2 regions of the Alsobacter sp. genome follow, and region 2 is predicted to be linked to the other one. Evidence: predicted binding sites of a transcription regulator. Region 2 holds the regulator's gene; the other holds the start of a gene.
The links. The regulator LexA, encoded in region 2, represses DNA repair genes until DNA is damaged. The targets are predictions, from matches to a motif close to TGTTCNNNNTGTGTTCNG.

Region 1: a site for LexA is predicted at 3,678-3,695, ahead of AC5JCN_RS12710 (PA0069 family radical SAM protein). Genes of this name have one in related genera too.

What each region holds. Positions count from the first base shown of each region.
Region 1 covers NZ_JCACDK010000014.1:367,799-383,069, forward strand. Annotated here, with positions in the region: gene AC5JCN_RS12690 (site-specific DNA-methyltransferase) at 1-848, opposite strand, end outside; gene rnhB (ribonuclease HII) at 1,005-1,655, opposite strand; gene AC5JCN_RS12700 (TfoX/Sxy family protein) at 1,719-2,048, opposite strand; gene AC5JCN_RS12705 (VOC family protein) at 2,054-2,485, opposite strand; gene AC5JCN_RS12710 (PA0069 family radical SAM protein) at 2,507-3,658, opposite strand; gene AC5JCN_RS12715 (glycosyltransferase family protein) at 3,767-4,285, shown strand; gene ypfJ (KPN_02809 family neutral zinc metallopeptidase) at 4,290-5,195, opposite strand; gene gcvPB (aminomethyl-transferring glycine dehydrogenase subunit GcvPB) at 5,342-6,910, opposite strand; gene gcvPA (aminomethyl-transferring glycine dehydrogenase subunit GcvPA) at 6,910-8,250, opposite strand; gene gcvH (glycine cleavage system protein GcvH) at 8,278-8,652, opposite strand; gene gcvT (glycine cleavage system aminomethyltransferase GcvT) at 8,674-9,819, opposite strand; glycine riboswitch at 9,870-9,968, opposite strand; glycine riboswitch at 9,970-10,076, opposite strand; gene AC5JCN_RS12745 (hypothetical protein) at 10,183-10,815, opposite strand; gene AC5JCN_RS12750 (invasion associated locus B family protein) at 10,902-11,429, opposite strand; gene AC5JCN_RS12755 (invasion associated locus B family protein) at 11,951-12,568, shown strand; gene coxB (cytochrome c oxidase subunit II) at 12,807-13,682, shown strand; gene ctaD (cytochrome c oxidase subunit I) at 13,732-15,271, shown strand, end outside.
Region 2 covers NZ_JCACDK010000005.1:43,073-58,343, reverse strand. Annotated here, with positions in the region: gene AC5JCN_RS05530 (flavin reductase family protein) at 1-172, opposite strand, end outside; gene AC5JCN_RS05525 (nitroreductase family protein) at 184-756, opposite strand; gene AC5JCN_RS05520 (RgsD C-terminal domain-containing protein) at 919-1,863, shown strand; gene AC5JCN_RS05515 (c-type cytochrome) at 1,934-2,293, shown strand; gene gatB (Asp-tRNA(Asn)/Glu-tRNA(Gln) amidotransferase subunit GatB) at 2,335-3,807, opposite strand; gene AC5JCN_RS05505 (hypothetical protein) at 3,958-4,272, opposite strand; gene AC5JCN_RS05500 (anthranilate synthase component II) at 4,417-5,028, shown strand; gene trpD (anthranilate phosphoribosyltransferase) at 5,051-6,064, shown strand; gene trpC (indole-3-glycerol phosphate synthase TrpC) at 6,061-6,876, shown strand; gene moaC (cyclic pyranopterin monophosphate synthase MoaC) at 6,880-7,368, shown strand; gene AC5JCN_RS05480 (molybdopterin molybdotransferase MoeA) at 7,365-8,573, shown strand; gene lexA (transcriptional repressor LexA) at 8,724-9,431, shown strand; gene AC5JCN_RS05470 (ComEC/Rec2 family competence protein) at 9,425-11,812, opposite strand; gene gltX (glutamate--tRNA ligase) at 11,953-13,395, shown strand; gene gltA (citrate synthase) at 13,617-14,903, shown strand; gene AC5JCN_RS05455 (carboxylesterase family protein) at 14,978-15,271, shown strand, end outside.

The sequences.
Region 1 (15,271 bases), on a different contig from region 2:
GCGTCGATCCGGGCGCGCGCAGCCTCGGCGTAGTTCTGGTCGCGCTCGATGCCGACGAAGTGGCGGCCGAGGCGGCGGGCCACGGCGCCCGTCGTGCCGCTGCCGAAGAAGGGGTCGAGGACCACGTCTCCGGGATTGGACGAAGCCAGCATGATCCGCTGGAGGAGCGCTTCCGGCTTCTGGGTGGGATGCAGCTTGCGGCCCTGCGCGTCTTTCAGGCGCTCGCCCCCGGTGCACAGGGGCATGAACCAGTCGGAGCGGACCTGCAGGTCCTCGTTGCCGGCCTTCAGTGCCTCATAGTGAAAGGTGTAGGACTTGGCCTGCGGCGACTTCGATGCCCAGATCATGGTCTCATGGGCATTGGTGAAGCGACGGCCGCGGAAGTTCGGCATGGGGTTGGCCTTGAGCCACACCACGTCGTTCAGGATCCAGAAGCCGAGGTCCTGGAGGATGGCGCCCACCCGGAAGATGTTGTGATAGGAGCCGATGACCCACAGCGTGGCGTCCGGCTTCATGGCGCGGCGGCAGGCCAGCAGCCAGGCGCGGGTGAACGCGTCATAGTCGGCGAAGCTCGAGAACTTGTCCCAGTCGTCGTCCACGGCATCGACCAGCGACTGGTCGGGCCGGAGCAACGTGCTTTCGAGCTGCAGATTGTAGGGGGGATCGGCGAAAACGAGGTCGATACTCGCCTCGGGAAGCCTGGACAGCTCCGCGATGCAGTCTCCGACCACGATCTGGTCCAGGGGAGGAGCGCGAAGCTCCCTCCGATGATCCACCGCGGGGCGTCCGGTACGCGATACAGGGTTCCGGGGCCCGGCGGCGGATGCATCGGTAAGCGGGGTACGCATGAACACACCACAAACGCAACCGAACGAGACACACGTTAGGGATAACGCGGTAAAAGCTGCGTTTACTTGGTGAAAAAACTCTGTGCGAAATAGAGACAATCCCCGGCAATGTTTGCCGCGGCTTTGTTTACCTTGCGTTAGGGAATTCTGGACTGCTCAGCCCGCGGAATCGTCTTCGACGCAGGAGCCGAAGGTCATACGGTGGAAGGGGCACGGCCCCAGGCGCAGGAGCGCCGCACGATGCGCCGACGTGGCGTAACCGGCGTGGCGCTCGAAACCGTAGCCGGGATAGTGCAGCCCGAGCCGCGCCATCATGCGATCGCGGGTGACCTTCGCCACGATGGAGGCTGCCGCGATGGAGGCGACCAGCCGGTCGCCCTTCACGACGGCCCGGCCGAGGCCCGGCCATGGCGGCAGGTCGCGGCCGTCCACCAGCGCGAAACCGGGCGTCACGCACAGGCCTGCCAGCGCCCGGCGCATCGCCTCGAGGCTGGCCTTCCGGATGTCCGTCGCATCGATCCGCAGCGCAGACACGCTGGCGACGGACACCTGCGCCGTGGCGACGATGATCTCGAACAGTTCCTCGCGCCTCGCCGGAGGCAGCAGCTTCGAATCGTCCAGGCCTTCCGGAACGCGGTCGGGATCGAGAATCACGGCCGCCGCAACGACGGGGCCGGCGAGCGGCCCGCGGCCAGCCTCGTCGACGCCTGCCACCGGGCGAACGCCGCTCGCCATCAGTTCGGCCTCCCGGCTGAAATCCGGGCCGGGCTGGACGGGCGCGCTGGCCTTGGCAGCGATTCGGCTCATATGGCCATGCTGCCGATCGTGCGGCGCCGGGCAAGCTTGGCCGCAAGCCCATCCCCGGCTTCCTCAGCGCCGTTTGCGAGCGGCCCGATGCGGATGTGCGGCGCGAGGCCGCGGGTTGGGCTCGGGTTCGCTGCGCGGCATCGCAGCCTCCGCGGCGCGGCGCAACTCGGCCCTCTCCTCCTCGCCGAGCGCCGTCCACGGGATGCCTCGCAGCGCGGCATGGAGAGCATAGAGAGCGTTCAGGCTCACCCGCCCTTGCGCGAAGCGGAGCCTGACGTAAGCCGCCACGGCGCCGATCTCGCGCAGGGCATCGGCGTCGTCCACTCCGACGTCGGCGAGCCAGCGCCGTGTCACGGGCCCGAGATTGGGCAGATCCTCGATGGGAGTGGTCATCGCGCCTACTCCGGCAGGATTGCCTGGCCGTTCTCGTCCAGCGGCCAGAACGGGTTGTGGGCGACCTCCCAGAGATGCCCGTCAAGGTCGGCGAAGTAGCCGGAGTAACCGCCCCAGAACACAGGTTGCGCCGCCTTGGTGATGCGTGCGCCCGCCGCTTCGGCCGCGGCCATGGCCGCGTCCACCTCGTCGCGGCTCGCCAGGTTGATCGCGAGAGCGATGCCGCCGAAGCCGGGCGGCGTGTCCTCGACCATGGCGTCGCCGGCCAGTTCCGCGCGTGACCACACTGCCAGCACGATCCCGTCCAGCGCGAAGAAGGACACCCTCTCGTTGCCCTCACTGGACAGCCTCCAGCCGAGGCGCTGGTAAAAGGCAGTCGCGGCGGCGACGTCCCTGACGCCGAGCGTGACGAGCGTGATCCGGGGCGGGACGGACATGACTGCCTCCTCGGGCTGTCCTCAGAACAGGTTCAGCTGCTGCCCCGCGCGCGCCGGCGGGGTGAACAGGTCGGTGCGGAGTTTCAGGCGCTTGCGATTGAGCCCCAGCTTTCGGGCGGCCACCTCGAAGCGGCGGCCGAGCATCCAGGCATAGGGGCCGTCTCCCGTCATGCGCTCCCCCCATTTGGCGTCGTAGTCCTTGCCGTTGCGGGTCGACCGGATGAGCGACAGCACGTGCCGGAGCTTGTCGGGGTGATGCTCCAGCAGCCATTCGCGCACGAGATCCCTCACCTCCAGCGGCAGGCGAAGCAGCACGTAACCGGCCTCGGACGCGCCCATCCCGGCCGCCGCTTCCAGAATGCGTTCCATCTCGGGATCGTTCACGGCCGGGATGACCGGAGCCACCATCACCGTCGTCGGGATGCCGTTGGCCGTGAGCTCGCGGATCGCGTCCAGCCGCTTGCTGGGAGTACTCGCGCGCGGCTCCATCTGCTGCGACAGCTTGGGGTCGAGCGTCGTCACCGAGAGAGCCACCTTTGCGAGACCCTTCTCGGCCATCGGCCCGAGGATATCGATGTCACGCGTCACGAGATGTGATTTCGTGACGATCCCGACCGGGTGGTTGGCGCGGGCCAGCACCTCGAGGATGGCGCGCATGCTGCGCACCTGCTTCTCGATCGGCTGGTAGGGATCGGTGTTGGTGCCGATGGCGATCGTGCGAGGGCTGTAGCCCGACGCCGAAAGCTCGCGTTCCAGAAGCTCGGCCGCACCCGTCTTCACGAAGAGCTTCGACTCGAAGTCCAGCCCCGGCGAAAGACCCATGAAGGCGTGGGTCGGTCTCGCAAAGCAGTAGACGCACCCGTGCTCACAGCCGCGATAGGGATTGATCGACCGGTCGAAGGATATGTCTGGCGATTCGTTGCGCGTGATGACGCTCTTCGCCTTTTCGAGAGTCACTTCGGTCTTGAAAGGGGGCAGTTCCGCTCCGCTCTCCCAGCCATCGTCGACCGTCTCGCGGCTTTCGCGTTCGAAGCGGCCGGTTCGGTTGGTGACGGCGCCACGACCCCTGCGCCGCTCGGCCTCGACGGGGGCCTCGCGCCCCTCCCCGATCACCAGATGTGCCGGCCCGTCCTTGGGGCGGACGAAGTCGGCCTTCTTGAAGGCGATGCCCATGGTTCTCGTCCGGTCTCATGTGAACAGAACAGGAACATTTCATTCCCCCGGACAAATTTCAAGTGCCTGCTCGTCAGACGCGGCACGCTCCGTGCTAGGACGCACCCCATGCTGTCGGTGCTCGTCAACGTCACCGGGGATGATCCGGCCCTGCTCGACACCCTCGCCGCCCTCGTGCCGGGCGTCGCGGAAGGGCTCGTGCGCGACGTCGCCCTGCTCACGGCGCCGGCGAACGCCTACGCGCAGCAGGTCGCCGATGCCGCCGGCTGCGCCGTGGTGGAGGCCGGACCGGAGCGGGACGAGCGCATCGCCGCCGGCGCCGGACGCCTGAGATCCGACTGGTTTCTCGTGCTGGAAAGCGGCCTGGTGCCGGGCGGCGACTGGATCGTCGAGGCGGAAGCGTTCCTCGCCGAGGGGCCGCGCACGGCGGCGGGCTTCACGCTGGTGCGCAGGCAGGCACCGCTGTCAGCATGGCGAGCCAATGCGGCGACTTCGATCTTCGGAACGCTGAACCCGCTGCAGGGTCTGGTCGTGGAGCGCCGCGCCCTGACGGCGCGGCGTCTGCCGCGCGCCGTCAGGCTCGCCGCCCCCGTCTTCGACAGGCGGGGACGAAGCCGGCTGCGCTAAGGCCTCAGAGCTGCGCGCCCTGCTGGAAGGTGTTGCAGGCCTTGACGTTGCCTGTCTTGAGGCCGGTCATCAGCCAGCGCACACGCTGCTCGGACGAGCCGTGGGTGAAGCTGTCTGGAACCACCCGGCCCTGCGACTGGCGCTGCAGATTGTCGTCGCCGATCGCCGTCGCCGAGCGAACAGCCTGGCGGACGTCGTTCTCGTCGATGTTGCTGTGGCGCTGGTTCATCTTATTGGCCCACACGCCGGCCAGGCAGTCTGCCATCAGTTCGACGCGGACAGACAATCCGTTGGCCTCGGCCTTGTCGGTCGCGCGGCGCTGTGCCTGCTGCACCTTCGGCAGAATGCCCAGCAGGTTCTCGACGTGGTGGCCGACCTCATGAGCGATCACATAGGCGTAGGCGAAGTCGCCGCCGCCGCCGAAGCGCCGCTGCATCTCCTGGAAGAAGCTGGTGTCGAGATAGACCTTCTGGTCCAGCGGGCAGTAGAACGGCCCCATTGCCGACTGCGCCCCGCCGCAAGCGGAGTTCGTCGCGCCGGAGAAAAGCACGAGCTTCGGCGCAACGTAGTCGATGTTCGCCTGTTGCGGCAGAACCTCCGACCACACGTCCTCTGTTTCGCCGAGCACGCGGGAGACGAAGTCGCCGGCCTGGTCGGTCGGCTTGCCCGTACGCGCCGGAGTGGTCTGCTGGGGCGGATTGCCGCCGCGGCCCGCGACCATCTCGGCCCCGCCGATCAGGATGGCGGGGTTGATGCCGAGCGCCCAGCCGAGCAGGCCGAGCACCACGATCGTGCCGAGCCCGAGCCGGCCCCCGCCGATTCCGAAGCCGGTTCCCCCGCCTCCGCTGAAGCCGCCGTCGCCGCGCCGGTCCTCGACATTGTCTGATGACCTCAGGTCGTCCAAGCGCATGGCCTGATCCCCGTTGCTCGCCCTGTGCGGCATATCCCCGACCCCGTGAACCTCGGGCGGGGCATCTTGGTTGCAGGATGCCGTTAACGACTGCAGGTTGCAATGCGGCGCGGGGCCCTGATGGGAGCCCGCGCCGCTTCACTCGCCTATTCCGCTGCTTCGGGAAGCGGCTCGGGAGGCGTCCAGCGCAGCACCGGCTGGCGCGCGGCCCGCGTCTCATCCAGGCGCCTGCGCGGGGCGAGCCTCGGCGCCTCCGTGAAGCGCTCCGTTTCACCCCGCCTGACGGCCATGGCGAGATCCCGCAGGGTTGCGACGAAGAGGTCGAGCGAAGCCTTGGACTCGCTCTCCGTCGGCTCGATCAGCATGGCGCCATGCACGACGAGGGGGAAATACACCGTCATGGGGTGGTAGCCCTCGTCGATCATCGCCTTGGCGAAATCGAGCGTGGTGACCCCGGTGTCGCGCAGCCAGTGGTCGTCGAACAGCACCTCGTGCATGCAGGGCCGGTCGCCGAAGGGCAGCGACATCAGGTCGGACAGGCCGGCCTTGATGTAGTTCGCCGACAGCACCGCATCCTCAGAGGCCTGCTTCAGCCCGTCGGCCCCGTGCGAGAGCATGTAGGAGAGTGCCCGCACGAACATGCCCATCTGGCCGTGGAACGCCGTCATGCGCCCGAACGGCATTGCATCCCCAGCCTCTGCAGCGTGTTCGACGAGCGCCCAGCGATCGCCGTCCTGCCGCAGGAACGGGAGTGGGGCGAAGGGCGCGAGGCGCGCCGACAGCACCACCGGCCCGGCGCCGGGGCCTCCCCCGCCATGCGGCGTCGAGAAGGTCTTGTGCAGGTTGATGTGCATGGCGTCGACGCCGAGGTCGCCCGGCCGGGCCTTGCCCATGATGGCGTTGAAGTTGGCGCCGTCGCAGTAGAAATAGGCACCGGCCGCATGTACCGCGTCGGCGATGGCGACGATGTCGCGCTCGAACAACCCACACGTGTTGGGGTTGGTGAGCATGATCGCCGCGACCTCGGGCCCCAGTGCCGCCTGCACGTCGGCCGGGTCAACCGTGCCGTCGTCGCGGGCCGGGATGGAGCGGACCGAGAAGCCGACCAGCGCCGCCGTCGCGGGGTTCGTGCCGTGGGCACTTTCGGGCACGAGCACGACGTCGCGCACATGCCCCTCGCCGGAGGCGGCGATGGCCGCCTTGATGGCCATCATGCCGCACAGTTCGCCATGCGCGCCCGCCTTGGGGGGCAGCGCCACGGCTGCCATGCCGGTGAGTTCGGCCAGCCAGTGCGCGACGCCGGCCATGACGTCCAGCGCACCCTGAACGGTCGAGACCGGCTGCAGCGGGTGCACGTCGGCAAAGCCCGGCAGGCGAGCCATGCGCTCGTTCAGCCGCGGGTTGTGCTTCATCGTGCAGGAGCCGAGCGGAAACAAGCCGGTGTCGATGCCGTAGTTCTTCTGCGAAAGCCGGACGTAGTGGCGCATCGTCTCGGGTTCGGAGAGCCCGGGCAAGCCGATCTCGCCCTTGCGCACGAGCCCGCCCAGGCGAGGCTCGAACGCCACGGGTTCGTCGAGGTCGACGCCGGTCGTCTCCGCGCGGCCGATCTCGAAGAGCAGCGGCTCCTGCTGCTGCAGGGCGCGGTTGCCGGTGAAAGTCGCGCCGCTCGTTTCGGCGGCGATGCCCATGGTGGGGCGTCCCTGGCGGTTCAGCATCACAGCACCTCCCGAAGCCCGTCCGCCAGCGCGGCGCGGTCCTCGTCCGTGTTGATTTCAGTCGATGCGACGAGAAGCAGATCGTCGAGACCTGCCCCTGGCAGCAGCCGCGAGACGGGCACCCCCGCCAGCACGCCACGAGCGGCCAGTTGCTCCACCACCGCCGCCGCCGGCCGCGTGAGCCGGAGCGTGAACTCGTTGAAAAAGTTGCGGTTCAGGACCTCGACGCCGGGCACCTGCTCGAGGAGGCCCGCCAGCCGCACCGCGTTGGCGTGGTTGATGCGCGCCAGCCGACGCAGCCCGGCCTCGCCGAGGAGAGTCATGTGAATTGTAAAGGCAAGGCTGCACAACCCTGAATTCGTGCAGATATTGGACGTCGCCTTCTCGCGCCGGATGTGCTGCTCGCGGGTGGACAGCGTCAGCACGAAGCCGCGCTCTCCGGCTGCATCCACCGTCTCCCCGCACAGGCGGCCGGGCATCTGCCGCACATACTTCGACCGCGTCGCGAAGAGCCCAACGTAAGGTCCTCCAAAGTTGAGCGAATTGCCGATCGACTGGCCCTCGCCCACGACGATGTCGGCCCCCATGGCTCCGGGCGACTCTACCAGCCCGAGCGAGACCGCCTCGGTGAACACGGCGATGAGCAATGCGCCCTTGGCGTGACACGCCTCGGCGATCGGCCGGAGGTCGCGGAGATTGCCGAACACGTCGGGCGACTGGACGACGACGCAGGACACGTCGTCGGCGATGGTGGCCAGGAGATCCTCCGACGCGGTGACGTCCGCGGGGAGGCGGGTGACGGTTTCGCCAGCCATGCCGGAGAGGGTCTGCACGACCTCGGCGTAATGAGGGTGTAGACCTCCGGAGAGCACCGCGCGGTTGCGCCGCGTGATCCGGTGGGCCATCAGCACCGCCTCGCCGCAGCCTGTGGAGCCGTCATACATGGAGGCATTGGCGACCTCCATGCCGGTCAGCGCCGCCACCTGGGTCTGGAACTCGAACAGGTACTGCAGCGTGCCCTGCGCGATTTCCGGCTGGTACGGGGTGTAGCTCGTCAGGAACTCCGAGCGCTGGATGAGGTGGTCCACCGTCGCCGGGACGTGGTGGCGATAGGCCCCCGCGCCGACGAAGAAGGCCACGGATCCGGCAGAGACGTTGCGCCCGGCCATGCGGCCGAGCAGGCGCTCGACCTCCAGTTCTCCCTTGCGGCGCGGCAGGTCCGGCAGGCCGGCCCGCCTCTTCTCGGCAGGGATGTCGGCGAACAGGTCGTCGATCGAGGCGGCGCCGATGCGCGCCAACATCTCGGAGCGGTCGGCTTCGGAAAGGGGCAGGTATCTCATGCGCTGGGTGTCCTTGCGTGCGCCGGCTCAGAGCGTCGCGACGTAGTCGTTGTACTGATCCTCGGTCATCAGGCCCTGCAGCTCCGACGCGTCCTTGATGCGCAGCTTGAGGAACCAGCCGCGGCCGCTCGGATCCTCGTTGACCGTGGCCGGAGCCGATTCGAGGTCGGGATTCACCTCGACGACCTCGCCAGAGACCGGTGCGTAGATCTCGCTGGCAGCCTTGACGCTCTCGACGACAGCGGCCTCCGCGCCCTTGGAAAGCGCCTTGCCGAGCGCAGGGAGCTCGACGAAGACCACGTCTCCGAGCTGGCCCTGGGCATAGTCGGTGATACCGACGATGCCGGTGTCGCCGTCGACGCGGATGTATTCGTGGTCCTTGGTGTAGCGGGTCTCGGCCATGGCTTCCTTCCGGGGCTGGGTTCAGCGGGCGTAGCGGTGGGGGACGAACGGCAGGGCGACGACCTTGGCGGGAAGCGCCTTGCCGCGGACCATGAGGTTGAGGACGGTGCCCTCGGTGGCCAGGGAAGCCTCGACGTAGCCCATGGCCACCGGCCCGTTGACGCTGGGGCCGAAACCGCCCGAGGTGACGGTGCCGACGGGACGCCCGTCCGGCGCCTGGATCTCGGTGCCCTCGCGGGCCGGCTGGCGCCCTTCCGGCAGCAACCCGACACGCAGCCGCGAGGGGCCGCCGGAGAGTTCCGAACGGATGCGGTCGAAGCCGGGGAAGCCGCCCTCTTCGCGCCGGCGCTTCTGCATGGACCAGACGAGGGCCGCTTCCACGGGCGAGGTGGTCGTGTCGATGTCGTGCCCGTAAAGGCAGAGCCCCGCTTCGAGGCGCAGAGAATCGCGCGCACCGAGCCCGATCGGCTTCACCTCGGGCTCGCGGAGCAGCAATTCTGCCAGGGCCACGAGGCGGCGGGCATGGACGGAGATCTCATAGCCGTCCTCGCCCGTGTAGCCGGAGCGGGTGACGGTGCACTCGATGCCGCCGATGGTGGCGGACCGGGCGTCCATGAAGCGCATGTCGGCGAGATCGGGAGCGTGCCGGGCGATGACAGCCGCTGCCTTCGGGCCCTGCAGGGCCAAAAGTCCGCGGTGGGGGGCCCGCATCAGGCGGACGGACGGCGGCAGCTTCGCTTCCAGATGGGCGAAGTCCTCCTCCTTGCGGCCGGCATTGACAATCAGCATCAGCGCGCCGTCTTCGCCCGCGTCGGGTGAGCGCGCGACCATGAGGTCGTCGAGGATGCCGCCGTCGTCCGCAAGGAACTGCGTGTAGCGCTGCCGCCCGGGAGCGAGGCCGACGATGTCGGCAGGGCAAAGCGCCTCGAGCGCGCGCGCCGTCACCTCGTGGCTGGGACCGACGAGGAAGCCCTGCCCCATGTGCGAGACGTCGAACAGGCCGGCATTGGACCGCGTCCACTCGTGCTCGGCCAGGATTCCGGTGGGGTATTGAACCGGCATGTCGTAGCCGGCGAACGGCACCATGCGCGCGCCGAGGCTGCGATGCAGCGCGTCGAGCGGGGTCCTCAGAAGGATCTGTGTGTCAGCCGGCGCGTCGCTGGACATGATGGGTCCCGGTCAAGAGCAGCACGGCCGGACAAATGTCCGGCGCTGCCCCCTCTGTCCCGAGACCTGAGAGATTTCCCCGGGCCGCGGCCCAGGTTACCCCCGTCGGTGGGCACGTCCGCGCGAGCGGGGTGCCGCTTTCCAGAGTGTCAGCTCGACGCGGTCCTTCGGCCTGAGCGTTTCCGGGGCGGTTGCGCCTTCGGCGCCGGCGACTGGTCCCCACTCGGGTTCCCGCCGGACTCTTCCGCGTCGATCATTGACGACGCGAACCTACGTGACACCCGAGGCCCGGTCAATCGACCGGAGCCGTTCAGGGTGAAGAAGTTTTCCGCAGGCGACGCCTCTTTTTGCGCCGCCGACGCGTCAGCTGCGCTTGCGCCGGGGTGTCGCCGCCGCTCCGCCGCGCTCGTCGAAGCCGACGAGAAGGGTGAGTTCGTCGCCGTCCTTGGGCACGACGATGTCGTTCTCGATGACGACGAAGGGCGCGTTGGCCGCCGCGCCGCCGGGCACGTTGATGCTCTGGCGGACGAAGCGCGACACGATCACCTTGTCGCCGCGCTTGGCGACGATGCGGATCGGGGCCGTGTAGGTGCCCGGCTTGCCGGCAGGCCCCAGCAAGGCGAGGCCCTCGACCCCGATCTTGATGACGATCTGGTTGCCGTTCAGCGTGCACTCGCGTGCCGTGTTGGTGATCGAAAGCTGCGAGCGAACCGATTCGGCCTCGGGACCGCCCTGGCGCAGTGCCGCCGCACCGTCGAGAATGTCGACGGAGGGGCACTCGAAATCTTCCTGGACCATCGGAGCGGCCGGCTCGGGCGGCGTCGCCTGGCCGAACTTGAAGTAGTTGGCGAGCGAACTGCCCGTGGACGGCGCGGTCGATGCCGCGGGGGTCGATTCGCCGAAGGTGGAGCAGCCGGCCAGAGCGGCGGACAAGGCCACGGCGAAGGCGAGGCCGAGAGGCCGGGCGAGCGTGGCGCGGGTCGGGCTATGCGGCATCCATCCACTCCGGGAACGCGGGCGCGCGGCGGCGCTGGCGGGGCTTTTTACACGAGGCAGGCGGACTGGAGAAGGCCGGGCCCGGATCAGGGCAGCTGGTCGAAGCCGGCACCGAATCCCTGCAGGGCGATGGGGATGCCGATGCCCTCCTCCGGGGTCTGGAAGACGATGAAGGTGGCGTTCTGCCCGCTCTTGAGCTTGCCGATGAGTTCGTCGTCCATCACCACCTCGGCGATGCAACCGGTGGGCGTGCAGCGCACGAATCCCGCGCGGCCCACATCGGTCTGGTCGATCTTGAGGCCGAGCCCGGAGGGCAGCAGCACGCCGAGCGGGGCGATGACGCGCAGGAGCCGGCTCTTCTTGTCGGCCGTCTTCAGCACGACGACGATGAGCGACATGTCCGGCTTGTCCTCGGCCTGGACGCTCTGGACGAGGGCGCACTGGTCCGCCTGCGCTCCGGCCGGCGTTTCGCAGCGCATCTGCCATTCGCCGAAGGTGGTCTTCACCTGGCCCTGGGCCGATGCCCCGGCCGTGGAGAGGGCGAAACCGCTTGCCGCGAGCCCGATGCCGAACGCCGCGCCCGCGAGCGCCCTGCCGCCAAACCTGAGGCCCATCGGCCGATGCTCCTGATGCCGTCCATCCGGCCGCGCCGCAGCCGAGCGGGACACGTCGCCTTCCGCTCCGTTCCGACCATGACGCCGTTGCCCTGTCAAGGCGGTGGGGAGCGGACGATGCAACCGGCCCGATCTCGTCAATGACCGAAGTCGACCCACCGCGGCGCTTACTGCTGATCCGGCCCAGTCCCGGAGCCACACCGCCACCGCAGGCTTCGCAAGGACGCTGGCGCGGGATCGCCGAAGGGGGCGTTCGCCACACGCCGGCATGCGTTGAGCAGGCCCGAGGGCAGTTGTATCTGCCGGACAGCGGCAATCCACGCAGGCACACGTTATCGGTTTCTTTGCTTGTTCCGGCTCACTCTCCCGTCAGAATTCATTGCAGTCTCATGTATTTGGTGAACTCTATGACATTTTCTACTTCAGGTTGCATGCTGGCCCCGCTCCTGTTTTCTTGCGTAACCGCTCGTTCGTTGGACGACGGCAACCCGCGGCAGCGCGGTGTGCGGCGATCGGGGGCCGTGGCCCCTGGCCTCGCCGGTCTCGCGATGCTGTTCGCCGCAACCACCACCGCCTCCGCCCAGACGCCGCCGAAGCAGGCTGTGAAGGGCGAGCAGATGCAGTCCGCGTCGGCGGCGTCCGGCGGCGGGGACAAGGCTTCGGTCGAGGAGGTCGCGCCCCCTCCCCCGCAGCCGGTGCGCACGGAGATCCTGGCCTTCGAAAACTGGACGGTGACCTGCCGGGAGTTCGCTGCCGGCGGACCGCCGCGCACCTGCCAGGCGGTGCTTCAGGTGGTGCAGCAGCAGCAGCAGGAGGGCGGGCCGCCGCAGGTGCTGCTCGCCTGGATCCTTTCCCGCGAAGGGCAGGGTGCCGTCACGAGCACGCTGCAGACGCCGACGGGCGTGGTCATCGCGCCCGGGGTCGAGCTGGCGCTGGGCAAGGCTGCTGCGCGAAAGCTTGCCTACACCGCCTGCGAGGCGCGCTGCGCCGCCGTGTTCGCTTTTGACGACGCCTTCGCCAAGGAGGCGGCGGCAGCCGAATCGGCGCAGGCCGCCATCGCCGCCACGAACGGCAAGACGATCCGTTTCACGTTTCCCGTCACCGGTTTCGATCGCGCCTGGGCAGCGTTGCGGAAATAGCGGAACTCGCCGCGAATGCCCGCTCGCGCGGACATGACGCACGGTTTTGGCCCATCGGACACGTTGCACTCGCCGTGTCTTTGTGGTCTTTGCGCTCTGTCAAAACGGTCCGGGGGCACCGGACCGGCGTGACCCGCGCGCCAATACGGCTCCCCCGGCCGGTGCGGCGCCCGGCAGGGGACAGGCCGGGGGGTGGGGCCAGCGGTCCCGCGCGAGGCAGCAGGGAGTTCACCGGATCATGACACGTCACTGGCACCGCTCGGCGCTGGCTCTTCCCGCGCTGGCTGGGTCGGCGCTGGCAGCGCTTCTCCTCGGGGCCGCTCCCGCGGCCGCCGGTCTCGGGCAGCCCTCGCCCTGGCAGATCGGTCTTCAGATCCCAGCCTCGCCCGTGGCGAGCGACGTGGCCTGGTTCCACACCATGCTGGTCTGGATCATCTCGCTGATCTCGCTCTTCGTCCTGGCGCTGCTCGCCATCATCATCTTCAGGTTCAACGAGCGGGCCAATCCGCAGGCCTCCCGCACCACTCACAACACCGGGCTCGAGGTGGCGTGGACGATCATCCCCGTCCTGATCCTCGTCGTCATCGCCATCCCCTCCTTCCGCATTCTGAAGGAGCAGGTGGTGATCCCGGCGGCCGACCTCACCATCAAGGTCTACGGCAACCAGTGGTACTGGAGCTACGAGTACCCGGCCGACCAGGGCGGCGGCTTCAAGTTCGACTCCAACATGCTGAGCCGCGAGGACGCCGCCAAGGCGAACCAGCCGGGGCTGCTGGCCGTCGACAACGAGGTCGTCGTGCCGATCGGCAAGACGGTGGCGCTGCAGGTCGTCGGCAACGACGTCATCCACTCCTTCTCCGTCCCCTCGCTCGCCTTCCGCATGGACGCAGTTCCCGGCCGGCTGAACCAGACCTGGTTCAAGGCCGAGAAGGAGGGGATCTTCTACGGCCAGTGCTCGCGCCTGTGCGGGCAGAACCACGCCTTCATGCCCATCGCCATCCGCGTGGTGAGCGAGGACGCCTACAAGACGTGGCTCGGCGAGGCGAAGCAGAAGTTCGCCTCCACCGGCGACGGCGTGAAGGTCGCCGCCGGCGAGCAGCAGGCGGCGCAGTGACGCCCGCGACGACAAAGACGCGCGAAATCGAGACCCGGGACTGAGCACCATGGCATACGCGGCAACGGCAGACGCGCATTCCGACCACCCGACCGGCTGGCGCCGGTGGGTGCTGTCGACGAACCACAAGGACATCGGAACGATGTACCTTATCTTCGCGCTGTGCGCGGGCCTCATCGGAGGCGCGCTGTCCATCGCGATGCGGCTCGAACTGCAAGAGCCTGGGCTGCAGTTCTTCACGAACCCGCAGACCTACAATGTGTTCGTGACCGGCCACGGCCTGATCATGGTGTTCTTCGTGGTCATGCCGGCGCTGATCGGTGGCTACGGCAACTGGTTCGTGCCGATCATGGTCGGAGCGCCGGACATGGCGTTCCCGCGCATGAACAACATCTCCTTCTGGCTGCTGCCCTCCTCCTTCGCGCTGCTGCTCATCTCGATGTTCGTCGAGGGCGCACCCGGCTCAAACGGCTTCGGCGGCGGCTGGACCGTGTATCCGCCGCTGTCAACGGCCGGACATCCCGGCCCGGCGCTCGACTTCGGCATCCTGGCGCTGCATCTGGCAGGCGCCTCGTCGATCCTCGGCGCCATCAACTTCATCACCACCATCCTCAACATGCGCGCCCCCGGCATGACGCTGCACAAGATGCCGCTGTTCGCCTGGGCGATGCTGGTGACGGCCTTCCTGCTGCTGCTGTCTCTGCCCGTGCTGGCCGGCGCCATCACCATGCTGCTGACGGACCGCAACTTCGGCACCACCTTCTTCGATCCCGCCGGCGGCGGCGACCCGATCCTCTACCAGCACCTGTTCTGGTTCTTCGGTCACCCCGAAGTCTACATCATGATCCTGCCGGCCTTCGGCATCGTCTCGCACATCGTGTCGACCTTCTCGAAGAAGCCGATTTTCGGCTATCTCGGCATGGCCTACGCCATGGTCGCCATCGGTGCGGTCGGCTTCGTCGTGTGGGCCCATCACATGTACACGGCCGGCCTGTCGCTCGACACGCAGCGCTACTTCGTCTTCGCGACGATGGTGATCGCAGTGCCGACAGGCGTGAAGATCTTCTCCTGGATCGCGACGATGTGGGGCGGTTCGATCCGCTTCACTGCGGCGATGACCTGGGCGGTGGGCTTCATCTTCCTGTTCACCGTGGGCGGCGTCACGGGCGTCGTTCTCGCCAATGCCGGCGTCGACCGCCAGTTGCACAACACCTACTACGTGGTGGCGCACTTCCACTACGTGCTGTCGCTGGGCGCCGTGTTCGGCATCTTCGCCGGCTGGTACTACTGGTTCCCGAAGATGACGGGATACATCATTCCCGACTGGATCGGCCGCCTGCACTTCTGGGTGGCGTTCATCGGCGCGAACATCCTGTTCTTCCCGATGCACTTCACCGGCCTGGCGGGCATGCCGCGTCACTACGTGGATTACCCCGACGCATTTGCGGGCTGGAACCGCATCTCCTCCTTCGGCTCGTACATCTTCGCCGTCAGCCTGCTCATCTTCTTCTACGGCGTGTACACGGCCTTCTCCCGCAAGGAGCGCGCCGCTGACAATCCGTGGGGCGAGGGCGCGACGACGCTGGAGT
Region 2 (15,271 bases):
AGCCAACGATGGCGGGCCGGCTCGAAAAGAGGTTGAAGAACGAATAGGGCGACAGGTTCACTGCTCCCGACCTGTCGAGGGCGCTGATCCAGCCGATGGGGCGCGGCGCGACGATCGCTTTCAGCGGATCGTGCGGCAATTCCGGCCCGCGTGCGTTCGGTTCGTAGAACATGGCGCCTCCGCTCAGGCCGGTGCTGTCCAGCGCGTGACGATGTCGGCGAGTTCCGGGCGCACGCGGTCCGCCGGCTTTTCGCCCCGCCCGACATAGACGAAACCCGCCATCTTCTCGTGCGGAGCCAGGCCGAGCACATCGAGGACGCGGCGGTCGTAGGCCACCCACTCCGTCAGCCATGCCGTCGCGAAGCCCATCGCATTGGCAGCGACGCAGAGATTGAAGCAGCAGGCGCCCGCCGAGAGGACCTGCTCCCATTCCGGGATCTTCACATGCGGGGCAGCGCGGCTGACGACGCCGACGACGAGCGGCGCGCGCGTGAAGCGTGTCCTTTCGACCGCCAGCCGGTCGTCGCCTTCGCCTGGATTGTCGGCGGCAAAGATACGTGCGGCGGCATCTCCCAACCTGCCTCGTGCGTCCCCTTCCAGGAGAATGAAGCGCCACGGAGCCAGCTTGCCGTGGTCCGGCACGCGCGCGGCCAGCGTCAGCAGGGTCGTGATCTCGTCGGGGGTGGGGCCGGGGCCCGTCATCGCGGCGGGCGCGACGGAGCGCCGGCTCCGCAGCAGGTCGATCGTGTCTGTCATCACGTCTCCGGGCGGATTCAAGGTCCGCATGAGGTCTTCGACGGCCCGGCCACAGTCCTGCCAAGCCGGCGCGGCATTCATGGCTCCGGCGACCGCATGGTGCAAGCCGTACGGCCGTGCTCGCACGAAGTTGACGCCGGAGCCTGCCCGGCGCATGTCCGCATGATGAGCCGCCTTCCTGTCCTCCTGCTCGCCCTTCTCCTCGCCGCGCCGGCCGCGGCGCAGGATCCCGCGACACCTGCCAGCCCGTCGGTGACACCTGGCGGGAGGCCGCCGCCGCCGGGTGCGATGGCGCGCGACGTCGGCACGCTGTCGCTGACCGCCACGCTGGGCTCCGGCCCAGCCCTGCGGTCGGGCCTGATCTGGCGCGTTTACCGCGACACCGGCACCGATTCGCCCGCCCAGCTCGTCCAGCAGTCGGACGCACCGCACCCTACCTTTCCGCTGGAGCCCGGCGTCTACGTCGTCCATGCCGGATACGGCCTGGCGGGAGCGACGAAGCGCGTCGTTATGGGTGCCGTGCCCCTGACGGAGACCGTCCCCATCAGCGCCGGCGGGCTCGTGCTCGGCGGTGTCATCGGCGATACTCCGATCGAGCCGGACAAGCTGAGCTTCAACATCTACGTGCCCATCGGCAACGACCCGGAGGGCCGCCTCGTGCTGGAGGGCGCGCGCGCCTCCACCCTCGTCCGGCTCCCCGAGGGGAGCTACCGCGTGGTCTCCACCTATGGCGACTCGAATGCCATCACGAGCGCCGACCTGCGGGTCGAGGTCGGCAAGGTCACCGAAGCGGTGCTGCGCCACCGCGCCGCGACCGTTACCCTGAAACTCGTGACGGCCCCGGGCACCGAGGCGCTCGCGAACACCACCTTCAGCGTGCTCACGCCCGGCGGCGACACGATCCGCGAAGCCATCGGCGCCTTCCCGTCGATGACGCTGGCGGAAGGCGAGTACGTCGTCATCGCGCGCAACGGGGGCAAGGTCTACACGCTGGAGTTCCAGGTGAAGTCCGGCCTCGACCGCGACGTCGAGGTACTGGCCAAGGAGCAGGCGGCACAGCCGCCGGCGGATCCGCAACAGACCGCCCCGCCCGCGTCCCAGCCTTGATCCAGCCCCGGGACAGCACGGTTGCCCGGTGGCAGCATGGTGCCGTTCGGAGTGGCCCGGAGGACAGGTGATGGGTGCTATGTTCCAGTCCGCGACGCGGTGGTGGGTCGAGAGACGTTGTTCAGCCGCGATGTTCGGCGCCGCCGTGCTGGTCCCGGTGCTGGCGTCCTTCCCTGCAACCGCAGGTGATCCGGGAACCGGCCTCTCCATCGCCCGCCGATGGTGTGCCTCATGCCACGTCGTCGAGCCCGGCCAGAAGCAGGCGGCGGCCGACGCTCCCAGTTTCGCCAGCATCGCGAAACGCCGCGGGAAGGACCCGAAGCTCGTCGACTTCCTGATAGACCCTCACCCGAAGATGCCGGACATGCAGATCAACCGCGAGGAAGCGGGCGACATCGTCGCCTACATCCAGAGCCAGGCGCCGCAGTGAGATTTGGCGAGGAGCCGCGCGGGTAGCGCAGCCTGACGCCTTTAGATGCCCAGCTTGGCCTTGAGAAGCTCGTTGACGGCCTGCGGGTTGGCCTTGCCGCCGGACTGCTTCATGACCTGGCCTACGAACCAGCCGATCATCGTGGGTTTGGCCCTCGCCTGCTCGACCTTGTCGGGATTGGCGGCGATGACCGCGTCCACCGCCGCCTCGATGGCGCCGGTGTCGGTGACCTGCTTCATGCCCCGGCTCTCGACGATCTCGCGCGGGTCGCCGCCCTCGGTCCAGACGATCTCGAAGAGGTCCTTGGCGATCTTGCCCGAGATCACCCCTTCGCCGATCAGGTCGACGACGGAACCAAGCTGCGCGGCGGAGACGGGAGACGCGGTGACGTCCTTCCCCTCCTTGTTCAGCCGGCCGAAAAGCTCGTTGATCACCCAGTTCGCGGCGGCCTTGCCGTCACGGCCGCGTGCGACGTTTTCGTAGAAGTCGGCGGACTCGCGCTCTGCCACCAGCACCGAGGCGTCATAAGGTGTGACGCCGTATTCGGCGATGAAGCGTGCCTTCTTGGCGTCAGGCAGTTCCGGCAGGTGCCGGGCGAGCTCGTCGACGAAGGGCTGGTCAAATTCGAGCGGCAGCAGGTCTGGATCGGGGAAATAGCGGTAGTCGTGCGCCTCTTCCTTCGAGCGCATCGAGCGTGTCTCGCCGCGGCCGGGGTCGTACAGGCGGGTTTCCTGGTCGATCTTGCCGCCGTCCTCGAGGATGCCGATCTGCCGTCGCGCCTCGGTCTCGATCGCCTGGCCGATGAAGCGGATCGAATTCACGTTCTTGATCTCGCAGCGGGTTCCAAGAGGCTCCCCCGGACGGCGCACGGAGACGTTCACGTCAGCGCGCAGGCTGCCCTTCTCCATGTCGCCGTCGCAGGTGCCGAGATAACGCAGAATGGTCCGCAGCTTGCTGACGTAGGCGCGCGCCTCCTCCGAGGACCGCAGGTCGGGCTTCGACACGATCTCCATCAGGGCGACGCCCGACCGGTTGAGGTCGACGAAGCTCATCGTCGGGTGCTGGTCGTGCAGCGACTTGCCGGCGTCCTGCTCCAGGTGCAGGCGCTCAATGCCGACGGTGATCTGGCCGCCGCTTTCCGGCAGGTCGACCAGCACCTCGCCCTCGCCGACGATGGGGCTCTTGTACTGGCTGATCTGGTAGCCCTGAGGCAGGTCGGGATAGAAGTAGTTCTTGCGGTCGAAGGTCGAGCGCAGGTTGATCTGCGCCTTCAGGCCGAGCCCAGTGCGCACCGCCTGCTTCACGCATTCCTCGTTGATGACGGGGAGCATGCCGGGCATGGCCGCATCGACCAGCGAGACGTGCGAGTTCGGATCGCCCCCGAACGCGGTCGACGCGCCGGAGAAGAGCTTCGACTTCGAGGTGACCTGGGCGTGGATCTCCATGCCGATGACGACTTCCCAGTCGCCGGTGGCGCCCTTGATGAGCTTCTTGGGATCTGGCTGTGCGGTCATGGTCGTCCGGTGCCTCGGGGCGGTCTGGCCGCGACGGCGGCCGTCCTGCCTTTTGGGTCCCGCGCGCGCGCCGGTCAAGAGGCGCCGGATGGGCCGCACTCCTGCCGAAACCGGCTTTAGACTGCCCGGCGCCTGCCAGCCGGCGCTACCTCACGCTCTCCGCCCGACAGCCCGCCGGGCGGTGAATCCGATGACGGCCCAGACGATGCCGGCGATGAACCGGAACAGGGCGTGCGCGCCCCCGAACAGGAACTCGCCCTCGAACCAGCTGATCCCCACGAAGCGCAGGAGGAAGCTCACCGCCACCCCCGCCAGCGCCGCGATGAAGCCGGCCAGCACGATCTTCACGGCCTGGTCCGCGTGCCATCCCATCCAGAGCCCGATCAGGACCACGGCGGGATCGAGGAAGGCGAGGATGATCACCCACCGGAACTGGTCGAGGTCGGCGAGGAAATGGGGCGGCACGCTGGGTCTCCGATGACGGCTCGGGCGTCATGGGGCGCCGGGCAAGCTGCGTCAAGGACGGCGCCGGGCAGGGATCGCTTGACGGGCGGCGGCGCGCGGACGAAAACGCGTGAGCCGGACGGGACGACCCGGCACAGGATCGCCATGCCCCGGATCACCCTCGTCGACAACTACGACAGCTTCACCTGGAACCTCTACCACGACCTCGGTCGTCTCGGGGCGAAGGTCGACGTCGTGCGCAACGACGAGGTGAGCGCGACGCAGGTCGTCGACGGCACGCCCGACGCGATCGTCCTGTCGCCGGGCCCCTGCACGCCCAACGAGGCGGGGATCTGCCTCGACCTCATCGCTGCCGCCGGCGGGCGCGTGCCCATTTTCGGGGTTTGCCTCGGCCTGCAGGCCATGGGGCAGGCCTATGGCGGCCGGGTGGTGCGTGCTCCGTTGCCGATGCACGGCAAGGTTTCGACCATCCACCACCGCGGCCAGGGCGTCTTCCGCGGCATCAACGGCCCGTTCCGGGCCACGCGCTACCACTCTCTCGTCGTCGCGCGCGAGGACGCGCCTGCCGATCTCGCTATCACGGCCGAGAGCGAGGACGGGCTGGTGATGGGCATGTCGCACCGCGCCCATCCCGTCCATGGGGTGCAGTTTCACCCCGAGAGCATCCTCTCCGAGCACGGCCTCGTCATCCTGAAGAACTTCCTCGACCTCGCGGCCGAGTGGAACAAGACCCAACGCGAACCCGCCTTCGCCTGAGGCGGGTCGCCGGAGCCCGCCCATGGACGCGTTCAAGCCCATCATCGCCAAGGTCGCCGCAGGCAGCCCGCTGTCGCGCGAGGAGGCCCAGCATGCCTTCGACACCGTGCTTTCCGGCGGCTCCACGCTGGCGCAGACGGCCGGTTTCCTGATGGCGCTGCGTGTCCGCGGCGAAACCGTCGACGAGATCACCGGTGCCGTGGCGGCGCTTCGCGACAAGATGCTGCGCGTCGACGCGCCGGCGGATGCGATCGACATCGTCGGGACCGGCGGAGACAATTCCGGCAGCTACAACGTCTCCACGCTCGCGGCGATCATCGCGGCTGCTTGCGGGCTGAAGGTCGCCAAGCACGGCAACCGCGCGGCGTCCTCCCGGTCCGGCGCGGGGGACGTTCTCGCGGCCCTGGGCGTGAAGGTGGGGCTCGAGCCGCCGAGCGTGACCGCCTGCATCGACGAGGCGGGCGTCGGCTTCATGTTCGCTCCCGCGCATCACGCCTCGATCCGCCATGTCGCGCCAGTCCGCGTCGAACTGGGCACACGGACGATCTTCAACCTGCTCGGACCGCTCTCCAATCCGGCGGGAGTGAAACGGCAGGTTCTGGGAGTCTTCTCAGAAACCTGGCTCGAACCGCTCGCGCAGGTTCTGAAGGCGCTCGGCTCGGAGCGCGTCTGGGTGGTGCATGGCCGCGACGGCCTCGACGAGATCACCACCACCGGTGAGACGCTCGTCGCGGCGCTGGAGGACGGCTCCATCCGCCGCTTCGTCATCACGCCCGAGGAGGCCGGGCTCGCGCGCTCGCGTCCCGAGGATCTGAAGGGCGGCGAGGCCGAGCAGAACGCCACCGCCCTGCGCGCCGTCGTCGCCGGCGAGCGCAACGCCTATCGCGACATCGCCGTGCTAAACGCCGCCGCCGGGCTCGTCGTGGCCGGACGTGCGCGGACGCTGCGCGAGGGCGCGGATGCTGCAGCGTCCGCCATCGACAGCGGTGCCGTCGCCCGGACGCTGGACGTTCTCGTCGCGGTGTCCAACCGATGAGCGCGGGGATCGATATTCTCGACCGGATCGAGGCTTACAAGCGCCTCGAGATCGCTGCCGCGAAGCATGCCGTGCCGCAGGCCGAGATCGAGCGGCGTGCCGCGGCGGCCCCGGCGCCGCGCGGCTTTGCCCGGGCCATCGACACCCATCTCGCCGAAGGCCGGCCGGCCCTGATCGCCGAGATCAAGAAGGCGAGCCCTTCCAAGGGCCTTATCCGCGCCGACTTCGACCCGCCGGCCCTGGCGAGGGCCTACGAGATTGGCGGCGCGACCTGCCTCTCCGTCCTCACCGACGAGCCGTCATTCCAGGGCAGGCCGGACTATCTGAAGGCGGCGCGCGACGCGACCCGCCTTCCCGCACTGCGCAAGGACTTCCTGTTCGAGCCCTACCAGGTGTTCGAGGCTCGCGCCTGGGAGGCGGACTGCATCCTCGTCATCATGGCGAGCGTGACCGACGCTCAGGCGCGCGAACTCGTCGCCACCGCCCATGCGCTCGCCATGGACGTGCTGGTCGAGGTGCACGATGCCGCCGAGCTCGATCGCGCCTTGCCCCTGGACACGAGGCTGGTCGGCATCAACAACCGCAACCTCAGGACCTTCGAGACGCGCCTGGAAGTGACGGAGGAGCTGGCTCCCCGCATCCCGGCAGACAGGATCGTCGTCGGGGAGAGCGGCATCTTCGCCCATGCCGAGCTGGAGCGGCTCGGACGCTGCGGCGTGCGCACCTTCCTCGTCGGCGAGAGCCTGATGCGCCAGGCCGACGTTGCCGCCGCGACCAGCGCGTTGCTGTTCGGCGAGGCGGCGGAGGCCTGAGCGATGTCCGGCCTCACCCATATCGACGCGTCCGGCACCGCCTCCATGGTCGACGTCTCCGACAAGTCCGCCACGATGCGGACCGCAGTCGCAGAGGGCTGCGTCGTCATGCTGCCCGAGACGCTGGCGCTGATCCGCATGGGCGACGCGAAGAAGGGCGACGTCTTGGGCGTCGCGCGCATCGCGGGCATCATGGCGGCCAAGCGCACGCACGAGCTGGTGCCGCTCTGCCATCCGCTACTTCTGACCAAGGTCCAGGTGGATCTCGAGCTCGACGACCTTCTCCCGGGCGTTCGCATCCGCGCGCTGGCCCGGGTGACCGGCCAGACCGGGGTGGAGATGGAGGCGCTGACCGCTGTCTCCGTCGCCTGCCTCACCGTCTACGACATGGTGAAGGCCGCTGATCGCGGCATGCGGATCGAGGGCGTCCGGCTGCTGTCGAAGGAAGGCGGCAAGTCCGGTGAATGGCAGGCCGAGGGCACGCCGTCATGAGCCTGCTCTCGGTCGACGACGCCCTGAGAATGGTGATCGAGGCGGCCGGGCCGGTCGAAACGGAGACCGTTCCCGTGGCCGAGGCGGACGGGCGCACTCTGGCAGCTCCGCTGGCGGCCCTGCGCACGCAGCCCCCCTTCGCAGCGTCGGCGATGGATGGCTACGCCGTGCGCGGCGAGGACGTGGCGCAGGCGGGTGCACGGCTGAAAGTGATCGGAACGGCACCGGCGGGGCACGCCTTCGAGGGCCGGGTCGGTCCTCGCGAAGCGGTCAGGATCTTCACCGGCGCGCCATTGCCTGACGGGGCGGACACGATCCTGATCCAGGAGAACGCGACCCGCGAGGGCGATGTCGTCGTGACCACGTCCGCCGAACGCACGGGGCGCTTCGTGCGCCAGGCCGGGCTGGACTTCGCCTCCGGGCAGGAACTGCTGCCGGCGGGCACGCGCCTGACGCCGCGGACGGTGGCGCTGGCTGCCGCCATGGACCATCCCACCATTCAGGCACGTCGCCGCCCTCGCGTGGCCATCCTCGCCACGGGCGACGAGCTCGTCCGCCCCGGGGAGACGGCGCGACCCGACCAGATCGTCGCCTCCAACACCTATGCCGTCGCCGGCATGACCGCCGCGGCCGGGGGGGTGGCGACCGACCTCGGGATCGCGGGCGACACGTTCGAGGCGCTCGAGGACGGCATAACCCGGGCCGAGGCTGCAGGCGCCGACGTGCTCGTCACCCTCGGCGGCGCGTCCGTGGGCGACCACGACCTCGTCCAGTCCGCGCTCACCAGTCGCGGCATGACGCTCGGCTTCTGGCGGATCGCGATGCGGCCGGGCAAGCCGCTGATCTTCGGCCGACTGGGTCGGATGGTGATCCTCGGGCTCCCGGGAAACCCCGTCTCATCCATCGTCTGTGCCCGGCTCTTTCTCGTCCCCCTGCTGCGCGCTCTCGTCGGCGATTCCGAAGCCGGCGGGGATCCGTCGGAGCCGGCCAGGCTCGGCGAGGCGGTTCCCGCCAACGACATGCGGCAGGACTACGTCCGTGCGCGGACGGAGCGCGCGCCCGACGGGACGACGATCGTGTTCCCGTTTCCGCTGCAGGACTCCTCGATGCTCAGCGTCTTGGGCGCAGCCGACGCCCTCCTCGTTCGTGCCCCGCACGCGACTGCCGCCAAGGCAGGCGACGCCTGCAGGATCGTGCGCCTTTAGCGCTCGTCCGGGGCCGCGATCCCATGTGGAACATTGGGCCTCGCCATGCGAACAGGTGATCGATTTGCCGAACACAGGGGGAACGTGTATGGTTTGTTCGTGATTTGTTTGAGTCGCGCAACGCGCGATCGCTCCGCAGGTGGCACCGGCATGTTGACGCGCAAGCAGCACGAACTCCTTCGCTTCATTCACGACCGACTGCGCGAGGACGGCGTTCCGCCCTCCTTCGACGAGATGAAGGAGGCGCTGGACCTGCGCTCGAAATCCGGCATTCACCGGCTGATCATGGCGCTGGAGGAGCGCGGCTTCATCCGCCGCCTGCCCAACAGGGCCCGCGCCATAGAGGTGGTGCGCATGCCCGAGCAGGCGGTGCCGGCCGGCGCCCCGCGAGGCCGCTTCAGCCCGAACGTCATCGAGGGAACGCTGGGCAAGCTGCGGCCGCGCCCGGTCTCGGGCGGCAGTGACGACGCAAACCCGAACGTGGCGATACCCGTCATGGGGCGCATCGCGGCAGGCACGCCCATCTCGGCCCTGCAGGTCCGCAGCCACACGATCAGCCTGCCGCCGGACATGATCGGATCCGGCGAGCATTTCGCACTCGAGGTCCGCGGCGACTCGATGGTCGATGCCGGCATCCATGACGGCGACACTGTCGTCATCCGCCGGCAGGACAGCGCCGACACCGGGGACATCGTCGTCGCACTGATCGACGACGAGGAGGCCACCCTGAAGAGGCTGCGCAAGCGGGGCTCATCGATCGCGCTGGAAGCCGCCAATCCGGCCTACGAGACGCGCGTGCTCGGCCCCGACCGGGTGCGCATCCAGGGCCGGCTGGTCAGCCTGCTGCGCCGCTACTGAGCCTCTTCCTCGCCGTCCGGAGAGGTGGTGCGCGGCATCCGCGGTGGCGGTCTCGCCTGCGGAACCGCACCGGGTGGCGGGGCACGCAGCCATGGGCGCTCCACACCGGGTGGTCGAGCCTGTGTCTCGGCGATGACGCTCACTGTAGTCCCGGCTGCTTCGGCAAAGCCCTGCCCCGGCAACGACATCGGCGGACCTGTTGAGAGTTTGACTCCGGCAATCCCTTCGCTGCCGAGTGCCATGGAGACGGCTCCCGTGCGGGCCAGCGAGGCTCGGTCGATGAGAAGCGCGGGGGTGCACCATGGCGGCGCCCGAAGAGGCGTGACGAGGATCGTGGCGCGCCGGCAATCCTCCTCGAAGGCGGCGGGGGCCGTCGCGAGCACGATGGCGCCTCCGCCGAGTAGCCGTCCGACGCAGCCGATGGGGTCGCAGGACGTGCCCTTCACGAGCGACGGGTCGTCTGGCGAGCGCCCGTCGGCATCGGCGGCGAGCCACTGCGTGACGGCGAAGTCGCCCGCCCCCCGGCCGAGAATTGCGAGCCGTCCATCCTCGGTGCGGAACGCCAGGGCTCTCGCGTCCTGCGGGACCACAAGGTCCATGCGCGGCGCCGAGGCGGCCAGCGCGACGCCTGCGACTGCGGCGGGAACGGCGGACAGGCGCAGCCATCCACGCCAGAGCGTGGCGAGAACCACGGCCGCGGAGAGCCCGAGCAGGGCACCATGTCCGAAGGCCGGAGAGTGGCGGACCGCGCCCGGCAGGCCCGCGACCCAGGCCGAGAGCGACAGCATCCCCTGGACACCAAGCCCCATGACCCGCCAGACCGGCGTGTCGAGCCCGAACGGCATGGCGACCATCCCGAGCATTGCCATCGGCATCACCACGATGCTGACGAGCGGCAGCGTCAGGATGTTGCCGACGATGCCCAGCAATGTCCCGCGCTGGAAGTGATAGAGCGCGAAGGGGGCCGTCGCGGCCTCGGCAACGAGGGTCGAGAGCACGGCGAGCACAACGTGCCGCCGGGCGGACCCGAGAAGGCGTGCGACCGGCCCCGGGGGCGGCGCATCGCGCGGACTGGGCTGTTGCTGGCGCAGCGGCGTGAAGGCTCCCGCTTCCGGGTCGCTGCCCGGAGCAGCCCTCTCGAACAGGGCGATCAGAGCAGCGACGGCCGCAAACGACATCTGGAAGCTCGGGCCGAGCAGGCTCTCCGGCTCCAGGGCGAGCACCACCATCGCCGCGAACGCGAGGTTGCGCATCGAGAGCGCCGGCCTGTCCACGAGTATGGCACCCATCAACACGAGGCTCATCACCAGCGAGCGCTGCGTGGCGATCTCCGCGCCGGCGAAGGTGTTGTAGACGAGGGCCGCCCCCATCCCCGCCAGCGCGGCGATCTTGCGCAGGGGCCAGCGCAGCGCCAGTTCGGCCGAAAGGGCCAGCGTGGCTCTGACAAGCCAGAACACCATCCCGGCCGCGAGCACCATGTGAAGCCCGGAGATCGAGACCACATGGTAGATGCCGGCGCCGCGCAGGGCGTCGTTCGTCTCTTCGGGAATCAGCCCGCGCTTGCCGGTGACCAGCGCAGCGCCGACGGCGCCCGACGGCCCCTCGACAGCGCCGACGATACGGGCGGTGAGGTCGTTTCGGGCACGGTCGACCAGAGCCCGAAGGGAAAGTCCCCACCCCGCAGCAGCGGGAGCCTGCGCGACGGCTACGGGCCCGAGGACCGAGCCGACGGCGCCGATGCCGGAGAAGAAGGCCTCGCGCGCGAAATCGTAGCCGCCGGGCCGAGAGGGCTCGGGCGGCGGCATGAGCCGGGCCCTCACGGCGACGAAAGCGCCGGCTTTCACTTCCGGGCGCCCCTGGGCGACGAGCCGGACCTTGCCGGGGAGCGCGCCGGGCGCCATCCCCTCGATTTGCGAGACGTGCAGCAGCAGCCTGACGGACGCCGCCTGCACCTCGACGCTTTCCACGTAGCCGGACACCTGCGCGATACGCACGCGGTCGAGCACAGGCGCGGCGACCGAGGCCGTGCGCAGGCTCGCGGCCGAGAAGCCGGCGGCCAGGAACGCAAGGCCGAGCGCGACGGCAAAGGGCGCTCCGGCGCGGCGGCGCAGAAGGATGGCTGCCGAGGAGAATACGGCCAAGGCGAGCGGCCCCGCAGCGAGCCACGGCTCCCGGTCGGCCGCGAAGTAGAGGAGGATGCCGGCGGCCATCACGACAGGCAGGAACAGGAAGGCCCGCCCGGCGTCGAGCTCTCCCCGCAGGGAGCGCCCAATGGTGGCATGCGCCGTTTGCGCCCACCTCGCGGCAGCGTCCCACGCCGCCCAGCCGGCATAGCCTGCCTCGGCTTCCGCCGTCGTGCCGCGACCGTGACCGAACGCCATACGCGGCCCCCGCTCCCGGAGCCAAGCGCCCCTTAACGGCGCCGTCCATTGATGCTACACGACGCCCTCCCCGGCGCCACCGCCGCCCGGTTGAAACGCTTTCCCGCCCTGCACGCCCTATTTCCGGAACCGAGCGCGCGATGTCCCGTCCCGTCGTCACCCGTTTTGCCCCCTCCCCCACTGGCTTCCTGCACATAGGCGGCGGGCGGACGGCCCTGTTCAACTGGCTCTACGCCAGGCGCTTCGGCGGCACGATGCTGCTGCGCATCGAGGACACGGATCGCGAGCGTTCCACCGATGCTGCCATCGACGCGATCCTGGACGGCCTCTCCTGGCTCGGCATCACTTGGGACGGCGACGTCGTCTACCAGTTCTCCCGGGCCGCCCGGCACCGCGAGGTGGCGGAGGGCCTCCTGGCCAGGGGGCTGGCCTACCACTGCTACGCCTCGCAGCAGGAGCTCGAGGAAATGCGCGAGAAGGCGCGGGCAGAGGGCCGGCCCATGCGCTATGACGGCCGCTGGCGCGACCGCGATCCCGCCGAAGCCCCCGCCGGGGTCAAGCCCGTGATCCGCCTCAAGGCACCCGTCGACGGCGAGACGGTGGTCGAAGACCGCGTCCAGGGCCGCGTCGTCTGGCAGAACAAGGACCTCGACGACATCGTGCTGCTGCGCTCCGACGGCACGCCGACCTACATGCTCGCGGTAGTGGTCGACGATCACGACATGGGCGTCACGCATGTGATCCGCGGCGACGACCATCTCACGAACGCGGCAAGGCAGACGCAGATCTACCAGGCTTGCGGGTGGGAGGTGCCGGAGATGGCGCACATCCCGCTGATCCATGGGCAGGATGGCGCCAAGCTGTCCAAGCGCCACGGCGCCCTGGGCGTGGATGCCTACCGCTCGCTGGGCTACCTGCCGGCCGCGCTGCGTAACTACCTCGTGCGCCTCGGCTGGAGCCATGGGGACCAGGAGTTCTTCACGACCGACGAGATGGTCGCCGCGTTCGACCTGCCTGGCATCGGCCGCTCGCCCGCGCGTTTCGACTTCGCCAAGCTGGAGCACCTGAACGGCCACTACATGCGCGCCTCATCCGACGAGGATCTCCTGGCCGCGCTTGACACCATCCTGCCCGAGATCGGCCCTGCGCGCGGCGCACCGGCGAAGCTGGAAGGCGATCTGCGCAAGCAGTTCCTGGCCGCGATGCCGGGGCTGAAGGAGCGAGCCAAGACCTTGGTCGAGTTGCTGGACAGCGCCTACTACCTCTATGCGCAACGTCCGCTGGCGCTGGAGCCGAAGGCCGAGGCGCTTCTCGCCGAAGGCGGCCGGGACAAGGTCGGGGCTTTGCTGCCGCGCCTCGAAGCCCTCGAGGACTGGAGCGCCGCCTCCACCGAGGCCGCCGTGCGCGCCTTCGCCGAGGAGACCGGCATCAAGCTCGGGCAGGCGGCCCAGCCGCTGCGGGCAGCCCTGACCGGGCGGTCCACCTCCCCGCCCCTGTTCGATGTGATGGCCGTCCTCGGCCGCGACGAGACGCTCGCCCGTCTCGCAGACCAGACTTCCGCGAAAGGCGCCGTAAAGGCCTGAGCACAGTGCAGGACACCCGCCTTTCGGTGTGGTTGAATGCCGTCTGGAAGTGGGCTAGCAAACCCTAGGATCCTGCGAAATTTTGCAGTGACCGTGTTTGTTGGCCGCCTTTCCCGACGGCAAGCCGCGGTTTCTTCGAGTTGTCGCCGTTCTCCTGCATGTTCCCGGCCCGGTCCGGGATGCAGTCCCATGCCGCACCGAAGGCCGAAGGACCATCGCCCATGAGCGACAAAGCGTCATTCCAGATCGACGACAAGGAACTCGATCTCCCGGTGCGACCAGGTTCGATCGGCCCGAGCGTCGTCGACATCGGCAAGCTCTACGCCCAGACGGGCATGTTCACCTACGATCCCGGGTTCACGTCGACGGCGAGCTGCGAGTCGCAGATCACCTATATCGACGGCGATGCCGGCATCCTGCTCTATCGCGGCTACCCCATCGAGCAGCTGGCCGAGCACGGCGACTTCTTGGAGACGTGCTACCTGCTCCTCTACGGGGAACTGCCGACGGCCGCGCAGAAGGCCGATTTCGACTACCGCGTCACGCGCCATACCATGGTGCACGAACAGATGATGCGGTTCTTCCAGGGTTTCCGCCGCGATGCTCACCCGATGGCGGTGATGGTGGCCTCGGTCGGCGCGCTCTCGGCGTTCTATCACGACTCGACGGACATCTCGGACCCGCACCAGCGCATGGTCGCCTCCATGCGTATGATCGCAAAGATGCCGACGCTGGCCGCGATGGCGTACAAGTACTCCATCGGCCAGCCCTTCATCTATCCGCAGAACAACCTCGACTACACCGCGAACTTCCTGCGCATGTGCTTTGCCGTGCCGTGCGAGGAGTACAAGGTGAACCCGGTGCTGTCGCGCGCGCTGGATCGCATCTTCATCCTGCATGCCGATCACGAGCAGAATGCCTCGACGTCGACCGTCCGGCTTGCCGGCTCGTCCGGCGCCAATCCCTTCGCCTGCATCGCCGCAGGCATCGCCTGCCTCTGGGGTCCCGCCCATGGCGGCGCCAACGAGGCGGCACTGAAGATGCTGGAGGAGATCGGGTCGGTCGAGCGCATCCCCCACTTCATCGCCAAGGCCAAGGACAAGAACGATCCCTTCCGGCTGATGGGCTTCGGCCACCGGGTCTACAAGAACTACGACCCGCGCGCGAAGATCATGCAGAAGACCACGCACGAGGTGCTCGCAGAGCTCGGACACAAGGACGACCCGCTGCTCGAAGTGGCGATCGAACTCGAGCGTATTGCACTGCACGACGAGTATTTCGTCGAGAAGAAGCTCTACCCGAACATCGACTTCTACTCCGGCATCACGCTGAAGGCGATGGGCTTCCCCACTGCGATGTTCACGGTGCTCTTTGCACTGGCACGCACCGTCGGCTGGATCGCCCAGTGGAAGGAGATGATCGAGGATCCGTCCCAGAAGATCGGGCGTCCCCGCCAGCTCTACACCGGCGCACCCCAACGCGAGTACGTCTCGATCAACATGCGCTGACGCCGGCGCCGCGCTACAAGGAAGGGGCCCTCTCGGGCCCCTTTTTCGTAGAGACACCAGCAGCGGGTATCGCCATGGCCTTCGTCGAGCGCAGCGTCTCCGGCCGGAAGTTCAAGGTGCACATGCCGGATGGTGTCGAGGGTCTGCCGCCCGCCATCCTCTTCCTGCATGGCCGTGGCGAGAGCGGCAAAAATGGCGCGCAGACCAAGATCGGACTGCCTCCCGCCGTTCTGGCCGCGCCCGAGCGCTGGCCTTTCCTCGTCGTGTGCCCGCAGAAGCCCAACAAGGATACGCTGTGGCCGGACTGGATGGAGATGCTGGAAGAAATCCTGGCCGCGGTGGACCAGGAGTTTCCGAGCGACCCGGCC